2 regions of the Lentzea sp. NBC_00516 genome follow, and region 1 is predicted to be linked to the other one. Evidence: predicted binding sites of a transcription regulator. Region 1 holds the regulator's gene; the other holds the start of a gene.
The links. The regulator HspR, encoded in region 1, represses chaperone genes until heat shock. The targets are predictions, from matches to a motif close to ANNTTGAGTNNNNNNNACTCAANNT.
Positions count from the first base shown of each region.

Region 2: the regulator HspR is predicted to act here: its motif matches at 2,270-2,294, upstream of OG205_RS38370 (adenylate cyclase).

Region 1 is NZ_CP107840.1:7,355,834-7,361,811, reverse strand. Features, by position in the region: gene OG205_RS33645 (SDR family oxidoreductase) at 1-761, shown strand, start outside; gene OG205_RS33640 (hypothetical protein) at 743-1,246, opposite strand; gene OG205_RS33635 (heat shock protein transcriptional repressor HspR) at 1,243-1,671, opposite strand; gene dnaJ (molecular chaperone DnaJ) at 1,677-2,840, opposite strand; gene grpE (nucleotide exchange factor GrpE) at 2,858-3,478, opposite strand; gene dnaK (molecular chaperone DnaK) at 3,475-5,349, opposite strand; gene OG205_RS33615 (DUF4097 family beta strand repeat-containing protein) at 5,537-5,978, opposite strand, start outside.
Region 2 is NZ_CP107840.1:8,290,043-8,296,020, reverse strand. Features, by position in the region: gene OG205_RS38380 (adenylosuccinate synthetase) at 1-282, opposite strand, end outside; gene OG205_RS38375 (hypothetical protein) at 282-1,262, opposite strand; gene OG205_RS38370 (adenylate cyclase) at 1,265-2,269, opposite strand; gene OG205_RS38365 (RHS repeat domain-containing protein) at 2,657-5,978, opposite strand, start outside.

The sequences.
Region 1 (5,978 bases):
TGCGGCGCGGCGATCTGGACGACCTCGACGGACTGCGCAAGGGCGCGGCCGAGGCGGACGCCGTGATCCACCTGGCGTTCAAGCACGAGGAGATGTACGCGGGCGACTACCAGGGCGCCTCCGACGCCGATCTCGCCGTCGTCCAGGCGTTCCTGGACGAGCTCGCCGGCACCGGCAAGGCGCTGATCGGCACCGCCGGCACGCTGGCGTACTCGGGCCTGGGCCGCACCGCCACCGAGGAGGAGCGGATCTCGAGCGAGGGCCCGCGCGGCGCCGCCCGCAACCTGATCATCGACGCCCAGGACGTCCGCGGCTCGGTCGTCGTGCTGCCCCCGACCGTCCACAGTGCACTGGACACGGCCGGCTTCATCCCGATCCTGGTCAGGACCGCCCGCGCCACGGGGATTTCCGGCTACCCCGGCGACGGCACGAACCGCTGGTCGGCCGGACACACGCTGGACGCGGCGAGGCTCTACCGGCTGGCCGCGGAGAAGGCCCCCGCGGGCTCGGTGCTGCACGCCGTCGCCGAGGAGGCCGTGACGATGCGGGAGATCGCCGAGGCCATCGGCAGGAAGCTGAACGTGCCCGTCGAGGCCATCCCCGCGGAACGCGCCCAGGAGCACTTCGGTCCGCTCGCGTTCATGGTCTCGCGGGACGCGCCGACGTCGAGTGCGCGCACGAAGGCGTTGCTGGGCTGGGAACCGAAGGAACCCGGCCTCCTGGAAGACCTGGAGGCCGGGTTCTACTTCGAGCGGAGCTGAGCTTCGAGCTTCAGGTGGGCTTCGGACAGGACACCGTCGGGGTCCGGTCCGGCCAGCGCGGATTCCTCAAGCACGGCAAGGGTTTCCGGCTGGTGCAACCAGATGGTCAACGGGCCAACGTCTGGACCTTCGCGCACGAGTCCCGCCAGTGCGATCGGCGTCGCGAGGAAGTAGTCCTGCACGGCCGAACGCTCCCGCGGATCGCCCTTCGCGTGAGTCTCGGCCGCAAGGCGCAGCCAGAAGAAGTCCGCTTCGAGCTCTCCGAGTGCGATCAGTTCCAGCACGCGCGGAAGCAGGTATCGCACGAAGGTCTCGTCGCCGATCGTGCCCGACTTCAGCCAGAACTTCTCGACCTGGCTGGAAGTCAGCTCGCGCAACGGCACGGTGGTGAACGGCGCGACACCGGCCGCGTCCACGCAGTGGTCGCAGAAGTCGACCACCCTGGGACGCGGCGTCGCGAAGACCTCGTAGACGCGCTCGATCACTTGCGCGGCTTGGGTTTCCACACGACCAGCGCGGTCTCCTGCCGGATCGGCACGAGGTCACGCCGGTAGGAGGCGTGTACGGCGGCGGCCGTGGAATCGGCCACCGCCAACGCCTGTGCGAGTTCCTGCTGGAGTTCGGCGACCCGCGACCGCAGAGCGTCGACCTGGTTCTCCAGGTCGATGATCCGCTTGATGCCCGCGAGGTTCACGCCCTCGTCCTGCGAGAGGCGCTGGACTTCGCGCAGCAACACGATGTCGCGCATGGAGTAGCGGCGGCCGCCGCCGTTCGTGCGGCCCGGCGAGACCAAACCCAGCCGGTCGTAGGACCGCAGGGTCTGGGCGTGCAGGCCCGACAGCTGGGCCGCCACCGAGATCACGAAGAACGGCGTGTCCTCATCGGTCCCTGGGGGGAACGGAAAACCCACCGAACTCACCGCCCTTCAAGGAGTGCGTTCAGATCGCCTCGAGGATCGTGGTCCTGCGTCACGTCGGCATACGCCTCAAGCGCCTTGCGGGCCTCGGACGACAGGTTGTTCGGCACCGCGACCTCCAGGGTGATCAGAAGATCCCCCGCGGTCCCGTCCCGCTTCGTGATCCCCTTGCCCCGTGCCCGAAGCACCCGCCCGGAGGCGGTGCCGGCAGGCACCTTCAAGGAGACCTTGCCGTCCAGCGTGGGCACGGTCAACGTCGATCCCAGAGCGAGCTCGGAGAACGTCATCGGCGCCGTCAGCGTCAGGTCGTTGCCCTGACGGCCGAACACGCTGTGCGGGTTGACGTGCACGCGCACGAACAGATCGCCGTTCGGACCGCCGTTGCGGCCGGGTTCGCCCTGTCCCGCAAGGCGGATCCGCTGGCCGTCGTCGACACCCGACGGGATCCGCACGGTCAGCGTGCGGGTGCGGGTGCTGACGCCGTCGCCACCGCACTCGGGGCACGGGTCGTCGATGATCCGGCCCGTGCCACGGCAGTCGCGGCACGGCTCGCTGAACGCGAACGCGCCCTGCGACCGCGTGACGAGCCCGGAGCCCGTGCAGGTCGCGCAGGTGTGCGGCGTGGTGCCCGGCTTGGCGCCGGAACCACCGCACGTCGTGCAGGCGGCGGGGGACGACAGGCGCAACGGCACCGTCGCCCCCTTGACCGCCTCGGTGAAGTCGATGCGGACGTCGGTCTCGACGTCCTCACCACGACGCGGACGCGTGGCCGACCCGGGAGTCGCGCCGCTACGCCGGTTGAACAGGCCGCCGAGCAGGTCGCCCAGGCCGCCGCCACCGGTGTTCTGCGCGGCACGGCCGAACAGGTCGTTCACGTCGAACCCGCCGGAGCCGAAGCCACCGGAGCCCGGGAAGCCGCCGCCGCCCGCGAACAGGCGGCGGGCCTCGTCGTACTGCTTGCGCTTGGCCGGGTCCGACAGCACGCCGTAGGCCTCGGAGACCGACTTGAAGCGGGCCTCGGCCTTGGCGTCACCGGGGTTCGCGTCGGGGTGCAGCTCGCGGGCGAGCTTGCGGTACGACTTCTTGATCTCGTCCGCTGTCGCCTCGGAGGAGACGCCCAGCTCGCGGTAGAAGTCCTTCTCGATCCAGTCCCTCTGACTCACCGGACGGCTCCTCCTCCCTAGGCTTCTTCGGACGACGCGGCGGGCTCGTGGTCGGTCACCGCGACGAGCGCGGGCCGGACGAGCTTGTCGCCGAAGGTGTAGCCACGACGCAGGACGGCGGTGACCGTCGGGCCGTCGACGTCCGGGGACGTGCTGTGCTGCACGGCCTCGTGCACCGACGGGTCGAACGCCTCACCGTCGTGCGCGAACGGCTCCAGGCCGGTCTTGGCGAGCGTGGACACGAGCTTGTCCGCGACCGCCTTGAACGCACCGGTCAGGTCGCCGTGCGCGGCGGCCCGTTCGATGTCGTCCAGCACCGAGAGCAGTTCGGAGGCGACGGACGCCTTCGCGTTGGTGATCACCGCTTCGCGGTCGCGTTCCACCCGCTTGCGGTAGTTCGCGTACTCGGCGGTGAGCCGCTGGAGGTCGGCGGTGCGCTCGTCGAGCTGGGTCTTCAGCTCGGCGGCCACCTCGTCCACGACCTCGGCGACCAGAGGTTCGGCCGGAGCAGTGCCCTCTTCCTCGGCGACGTGGGCCGGCGGCCGGACCTCACCCGTTTCGGGGTCGATCCGGTGCCGGTCGTTCACGACGACCTGAGGCTGCTCCTCGTCAGGGGCGGCATGCCTCGGTTCGGTCACTTCTTCTCGTCCTCGTCCACGATCTCGGCGTCGACGACGTCGTCGTCCTTCTTGGCACCGGCACCGGCGCCCGCACCGGCGGCACCCGGCGCGTCAGCACCAGGGGCCTCGGCACCGGGAGCACCCGGAGCGTTGGCGTAGATGGCCTGGCCGATGGCCTGGGACTCGGTCGCGAGCTTCTCGACCGCCGTCTTGATGGCGTTGATGTCGGTGCCCTTGAGCGCCTCGGTCGCCTCGGCGATCGCGGCGTTGACCTTGTCCTTGATCTCGGCAGGGAGCTTGTCGTCGTTCTCCTTGACGACCTTCTCCGTCTGGTAGACCAGCGTCTCGGCCTGGTTGCGGACCTCGGCCTCCTCGCGGCGGCGCTTGTCCTCCTCCGCGTGGGCCTCGGCGTCCTTGACCATGCGGTCGATGTCGTCCTTCGGCAGCGCGGAGCCACCGGTGATCGTCATCGACTGCTCCTTGCCGGTGCCCAGGTCCTTCGCCGACACGTGGACGATGCCGTTCGCGTCGATGTCGAAGGTGACCTCGATCTGCGGCACGCCACGGGGGGCGGGCGGCAGGCCGGTCAGCTCGAACATGCCGAGCTTCTTGTTGTGCGCCGCGATCTCGCGCTCGCCCTGGAAGACCTGGATCTGCACGGACGGCTGGCTGTCGTCGGCCGTCGTGAAGGTCTCGGAACGCTTCGTCGGGATCGTGGTGTTGCGCTCGATCAGCTTGGTCATGATGCCGCCCTTGGTCTCGATGCCAAGAGACAGCGGGGTGACGTCGAGCAGCAGGACGTCCTTGACCTCACCCTTGAGGACACCGGCCTGCAGGGCGGCGCCGACGGCGACGACCTCGTCCGGGTTCACGCCCTTGTTGGGCTCACGGCCGCCGGTCAGCTCCTTCACGAGCTCCGCGACGGCGGGCATGCGGGTGGAGCCACCGACGAGCACGACGTGGTCGATGTCGCCGACGGAGACGCCGGCGTCCTTGATCACGTTGTTGAACGGCGCGCGGGTGCGCTCGAGCAGGTCGTTCGTGATGCGCTGGAACTCGGCGCGAGACAGCGTCTCGTCGAGGAACAGCGGGTTCTTGTCGCCGTCGACCGTGATGTACGGCAGGTTGATCGAGGCGTTGTTGGAGCTCGACAGCTCGATCTTGGCCTTCTCCGCAGCCTCACGGATGCGCTGGAGGGCCATCTTGTCCTTGGTCAGGTCGATGCCGTTGGCCTGCTTGAAGCGCTCGACCAGCCAGTCGACGACGCGCTGGTCCCAGTCGTCGCCACCGAGGTGGTTGTCACCGGAGGTCGCACGGACCTCGACCACGCCGTCGCCGAGCTCGAGCAGCGAGACGTCGAACGTGCCGCCACCGAGGTCGAAGACCAGGATGGTCTGCTCCTTCTCGCCCTTGTCGAGGCCGTAGGCCAGAGCGGCCGACGTCGGCTCGTTGACGATGCGGAGCACGTTGAGACCCGCGATCTGGCCGGCCTCCTTGGTGGCCTGGCGCTGCGCGTCCTCGAAGTAGGCGGGGACGGTGATGACCGCGTCGGTGATCTCTTCGCCCAGGTACGCCTCGGCGTCGCGCTTGAGCTTCATCAGCACGCGCGCGCTGATCTCCTGCGAGGTGTACTTCTTGCCGTCGATCTCGTCGGTCTGCCAGGTCGTGCCGACGTGGCGCTTGACCGAGCGGATCGTGCGGTCGACGTTGGTGACGGCCTGGTTCTTCGCGGGCTGGCCCACGAGGACCTCGCCGTTCTTGGCGAAAGCGACGATGGACGGGGTCGTCCTGGAGCCCTCCGAGTTGGCGATGACCGTCGGCTCACCGCCTTCGAGGACTGCGACGACCGAGTTGGTCGTCCCGAGGTCGATGCCGACTGCACGCGCCATTGGAGTTCCTTCCGCTAGTACTTGTTGAGTGCTACTGGCTCAAGTTTGCCATCCGCTCAACGTTGAGCCTACCCGACTCAAGGTTTCTGACTGTCCCAACGGCTGACAAAGTCTGGTTGTTCCCTCACAACGCGACGAGGGCCACCCCTTGTGGAGTGGCCCTCATCACGTTCCCCCTGGCCGGCCCTCAGGCCGCGAGCACCTGAACGTCCCCCGAGCCCGCGTTGAGGTTGAGTTCGAGCGGCGCAACCGGATCGGTCGGAACGTGGATCGCGCGCTCACCGCTGCCCGAAGAACCGACGACCTTGAACGGGCCACCCGGCACCCGGACGGTGATGTCGCCGGACCCGGTGGTGGCCCGCACGGACTTCGCCGCCGACAACGTCAGCCTGATCCCCCCGGAGTCGGCGTTCGCGATCACCTCGTTCTCCATCGAGGTGCCGTCGATCTCCCCGGAACCGGTGCCGAGCAGCGCCTTGCCCTTGACCGCGTCCAGCAGGATCCGGCCTGATCCGATGTCCGCCGTGACGGCTCCACCGATCCTGGCACCCTCGAAATTTCCGGATCCGGTCTTCACCTTGACGTCCCCCACGATGTCGCGGGCGATGACCTTGCCGGAGCCGGTCCTG
Region 2 (5,978 bases), 930 kb from region 1:
GGCGACGCCCAGCGCCTCCAGTTCGCGTGACTCGGTCGCCAGCGCGATCGGTTCGACGAGCACGTGGCAGGAGAGCAGGGTCGGCACGCCCGCGAGCGTGCCGGACCCGAACTGGCTGAAGGTGTGGTGCCGTCCGTCGGCGATCACGTTGTGCGCGGCCTGCGCTCCCCCGTTGAACCGCACGACGGTGGACACCGACCCGTCGGCGCACAGCGCGTCGACGGTGGCCCCCTTGCCCTCGTCGCCGAACCCGAGCCCGACGACGATCACGTGGTCGTTCATCAGCTCAGTGCCACGTCATCGGGGCCGTCGATGCCCAGCGGTGCGGCGGTGATCGAGCGTGCCGCGCCGCCGACGGCGACCAGTGCCTTGCCGACGGCCTTGCTCTCGGCGACCGACCCGATCTCGGCGAGGTCCACGAGGGCCTGGGCGAGATCGACCACCTGTTCCTCCATGCCGATCGTCGCGGCGATCAGCTCGCACACCGCGCCGGGATCGTCGAGCTTGAGGAAGTTCTGCCCGAGGATCGTCCGCCAGTGCTCACCGATGGAGTCGTCGTTGAAGTACGACGACTGGTTGGGCAGGATGAAGTACACGTGCCATTTGAGAGCCAGCTCGCGGTACACCGACACCGGGTCGATGTCCTGCTTGACGTCGTCGCCGATGATCCGGCGGATGTGCTTGGCTTCCAGCCGCCGCTTGTTCAGCTCGTCGCCGATGATGAACAGATAGCCCTTCCTGCCCCGCTTCTGCCACGCGTCGGTGACCACGTGCCGTGCGACGAAGTACGCGGCCAGCTCGTACGACTCGCTCTTCTGCCCGCCACCGTTGCCCTCGAGGAAGATGTCCCGCAACTGCTCGTCCATGCGGTTGTCCGACTCGAACTGGCCGACCTGCAGCGGAACGCGATCGCTGTCGGCGTCCCCGATCCCGCCGAACATCAGCTGCGGGTCGGCGAGATATCCCTTGCGCTGCAACAGTCCGTGCAACTTGCCGAGCTTGCCCTGCATGATCCGCGGCACGGCGCCCATCGACCCGGTCACGTCGAACAGCACCGCGATCGGCGTCGAGTCCGCGTGGTCGGGTGAGTCGCGGCACTCGCGGTGCTCGACGTTGAGCGGGTCGAGGCTCGGCGCCGCCTTCCAGCTCGACGCGGGGTTCCCCTTGATCGAGGCGGTGTAGCCGAAGTCCGCGATTCCCTTGGCAGCCCTGAAGGTCTTGGCTGCCGCGTAGGCGTTGTCATCCCACTTGCCGTGTCCCATGATCATGCTCCTTCGGGAAGGGCGAACGGGCGGAAAACCCGTGCGCCGTAGAGTTCTTCGAGCAGGTCGTCGTACTCGGCCAGCAGATCGGCGGCGTCCGGCCTGCGTCCCTGGCGTTCCTGCAGGCAGCCTCGCGCGAAGGCCTGTTGCCGATGTTCCTTGTGGTCCAGGAGATCGAGCATCAGCGTGTGTGCCATGTGGACGTCCGTCGCGGCCGTCACCGGCTTGCCTTCGCTCACTTCCGGTGGGTAGCTGATGGTTTTGCTGGTCGCGAGGAGTCGCTGGTTGTTCTCGACGGCGAACGACCAGCCGGCCAGCACGATCCCGTGCTGTTCCGGGTGCACCATGACGTTCTCGGCCGTGACAGCCCCGTGCACGAGCCCGATCTGATGCGCGCCGGCCAACGCCTTGAGCAGCCTGCGATGCATCCACGCGTAGTCGCGCCCGTCCAGCCCGTGCGGGAAAGCGCTTTTGATGTCCGCGAGCGTCACGAACCCGTCGATGAGCGGGTCCAGCACCGTGAAAGCCCTTGAGCCCTTGGCGACATCACCGGACGTGTCGAGCAGCCGCGGGTAATAGGGCCGCAACCACTGGTTCCGGTCGGTGAAGCGCTCCAGCTCCCGCAGGGCGTGCCATTCGCCGTGCAGCAACGGGTTGAGAGCCGGGTTGCGCACCACCTTGACCACTTGCGGCCCGTCCGCCTCGTACAGGTTGGCGATGCTGCCGACCGCGAACGGCTCGCCGACGCGGTAGACGCCGGTCCTGGTCCTCAGTTCGACGCTCGTGCTGTGGGTCCACTCGTGGTGCAGGCGGGTCAGGTTCGCCGACGCCCTGTGCGCCCGCGTGTTGTCCGGTCCGACCACGTCGGGGTGCAGGACCGAGGCGAGCGCGTGGTACCGGCGCCGTGCCTGTTTGCGCAGGTCCGGGTCGGTGGTGCGGCGCCCGAACAGCGACTCGGCTGTCGTGGCGCGCTCCACCAGTTCCAGCGCCTGCGGTGTCGTGAACATGGTTTGAGTCTTGCAGACTTAAACCTGGAACGCAACGGTGCCCAGGCGATGCGACTCAAGCGACGTTCGCGCTGCGAACAGAACAGTCGCGGTGACCAGCGAGAGATCCTCGCTGGTCACCGCGATCTGATCAGCCGACGCTAATCAAGCCCGTCTACGACTTCAAACCCTCGTACCAACCCGGCACATCAGTGATGCGCGCCACTACCAGAACACCCTGCTGCTCCATCTGTGCCGTAACTTCGGCGGCCAGATCATCATCTTCGATCAGAAGAGCAGTTCTTGTAGTCGAATCCCAGATCAAATACCCGTACTCAGTGTCACGGGACCCAACCAGGAAATACCGCCCGTGCGGCAATGACCAAAGATACGCATACTCAGAAATACTCATGACCACAGCCCTGACAGAGGTTTGTACTCACCCTGACGACTCCACTTTCCACCGAACCTGATGGTGCCACCCGACGGAAGTATGACCTGACTTGACCGCTGCGGCGATCCTGCGGCCTTGAGGCTTTGCAACGCCCCCACGTCGGCGTAGCTAGCATACGGCGTACCGCCTGGATGTGTGTGATAGATCCACTGCACATCGGGCCCAACCGGGACGGTCACGGACCTCGCTTGACCTGAGTACAAGTGGTAGGTGCCGCCTCTGCCGCCTTCCTTCGGCCCGTGCCGGTAGATTAGAGCGAACTCGACTCCGTGCTCCGCAGACAGCGCCGCCATCTGGCCTGGGTTGAGGCGCCCGGCAATTTGCACGCCGGCAGTTCCTGGAAGAGCACCGAGTGAAGCCCCCTCGGCAAGAACTGCGGTTGCGCCCACACCTGCCAGCGCGGCACTACCACCGATGGCCTCGGCTGACATTATGGCGCTGGTCATCACAGCGGCTTCTGGACTGAACGCCGCGGCAGCCGTCAACACCGGCACGCAGGCCACGATGCACGCCAGTGCCGCCATCCCGCCGACGACCACAGCACCAATGATCTTGTGCAGCATCGGGTTCTTCGGGTCGAGCATCCCGCTGGCATTGGCACCGGCGCAGAAGTCGCGATCCGCCTCACCGGGTCGAACACAACGGGCACTGGCCCAGTCGTGCACAGCCTGGGTGTAGGTATCTCCTGGCCCGTACCCGTGTCCGGCAGGTCTGATCGCCTTGATCACCGAGTAGGTCGGTACCGGAACACCGAACAGCGTGGGCTGCAGCGCCGGGTCCTCGTTCTGCCCGGTCTCGATCTGATAGCCCAGATCGACTTCCTCCTGTGAACGGCAGCTACCGGTCGGGTCGTACGAGCACCCGACACCGTGGTGGTTGCCGATCTGGTTGTCCGAGTACTCGCAGCCGTCGCAGAACAGGCCGCTCGGGTCCGCGAACGTGGTCGGGTTGTTGTTCGCGTAGGTATAGCCGGTCCACGTCTGCGGTGCCGTGAGGTCGAGCAGCGGGTCGACCGAGATGAAGCGGCCGGTCACGGCGTCGTACTTGCGGGCGCCGATGTCGGTCAGTCCGGTGACGGTGGACACCGGTCTGTCCAGGAACCCTCTGCCATTCGGCCACGGGCCGGCGACGTTGCCGCCGATCGCGTTGCCGTACGGGTCCATGGCGCGGCGGGTGACCTCGCGAGAGACTGAGTCGACGACCACCTGGCCGGTGTTGTGGAGGTCGGACAGCTCGAACTTGAAGTTGCCTCCGCCGACCCGCATGCCGACCTTCGTACCGCCGTGCAAGTAGTAGCGGGTGCCTGTCACGTTGCCGGACTGGTTGTTGCGCACCAGTTCCTGCATCGGCAGGAACAAGGTGGACTTGTCCGGGTCACGACGGATCAACTGGTTGCCGTCGGCGTCGTAGGCGTAGGAGGTCGCGCCTTCCTGCGTGGTGACGGACTTCAGCCTGTTCGAGTAGTCCCAGTCGAACGTTTGCTGACCGGATGGCAGCGTCTTGGTCTTGGTGTTGCCTGATGCGTCATAGGTGTAGGAGGTGTTGTCCGACGTGCTGGTCAGCGAGTGCGGACGCGCCGCGCCCGCGGCCGGGTAGTTGTATGCCGTGGTCTTGTCCTGCTGACCTGCCACGGTGGCGTGGTTCACCTGCGTCTTGCGCAGACCGGTCGGGTCGAACGTCCACGACTGCCAGTACGGCGCCAGGCTGCCCAGGTTCGTCTGGGCAGGCTCGGCCGTACAGGAGTCGGTCGAGGTTCGGGCCTGGGTCAGACGCTGCAACGCGTCATAGGTGAAGCATTGTGTGCGGGTGCCGGCGGTGCCCTGGTTGTTCACCTGCTTGAGCAGATTGCCCGCGTGGTCGTAGCTGTAGTTGGTCTCGTCGATCAGTGGCGGCGCCTGGCCTCCGGAGAGCTTGCTCTGCACCAGGCGACGGGTGTGCGCGTCGTAGCTGAAGGTCAGATCGGACGCGGCGGTGTTGGCGCCGAGGACGTACTTCAGTGGTTCACCGAAGGGCCCATAGCTGGACGAACTGACGTAGACGTTGTAGCCCTCGGTCTTCTGCGGCAAGCCGTATTTGTTGTAGGTGGTCGTGATCGGGACGCCGGGGAGGCCGCCCTTGGCCGGCAGCGTCAGCGTCTTCGGCAAGCCGGTGCGGGTGTAGCTCGTCGACGTCGTGTAGGTGCCGGCGAAGCCTTGTTCCGACGCGGGAACGCGCAGGATCACGTCGGTCACGTTGCCGGCGCCGTCGTACGCGCTGGGGCCCGAGTCGTAGTTGCCGGTCGGGGTGTAACGCGTGCTGTAGTGCGGCAGGCCGACGCCGTTGGTCGCGCCGTCGTAGCGCCACTGCGCGAGCATGGTGCCGGTCTTGGAGTCAGCGCGTTCAACGGTGCGGCGGCCGAGGACGTCGTACTCGTAGAAGAGCGATTTGCCATCGGCGTTCTTCGTCGACTCGACCAGTCCACCTTGGTCGTACGTGGTCGACGTCGTGCCCGCGTCAGGGTCGGTCTGACTGGTCGTCCGCCCGCGGAGGTCGTGGGTGAACGTCCACTGGTTGCCGGCGTTGTCCTTGATCAAGTCGAGCAGGCCGGCGCCCGAGTAGTGCCGGGCGGTCGCCTGGAACTCACCACCGGAGACCACGGAGCCGTTGACCACAGGCGGTTTCGTGTACTGGCGGGTTTCCAGCACCTGGCCGCGGACGTTGCTGATCTGCTCGTTGATCACGCCACCGGTCGGCGGGAACGACGTGGTGCGGTCGCCGCCGTAGACGGTCCTGCTCTCCTCGACCGGGGTCAGGCCCCGATACGACGTGGTCTTCACGGTGCGACCGGAGCCGTCGAACTCGTTCTCCGTGCGGTTGTCGACGCTGGTCTCGGCCACATCCACCAGCGTGGTGCCAGGGGCACCCGCGACGAGGTAGCTGTTGTTGGTCGAAACTGCCCAGCCGTGTGAGTCGTAGAACGTCTCGCTGACCACGCGGCGCGACGCCGAGCCGTCGTCGATCGCCTCGGATTGCGTCTGACGCGACTGGCCGAACGCGTCAAGCAGGCTGACCGACGTGACGTAGTTGGTGCCCGTGTTGTAGTCGATGAGCGTCTTCGTCGTCACCGCGAGCGGACCATCGGTGCGCAGCAGGTACTCGTACTTGACGTTCGGGTCGGAAGTCCTTGCCTGACCGGGATTCCACACCGCCGTGACCCGGCCGAGCGCGTCGTAGGTGGCTTCGGAAACGCGGTTGCCGACGTCGACGGACTTGACGGTCTGTCCGCGCGAGGGCTCG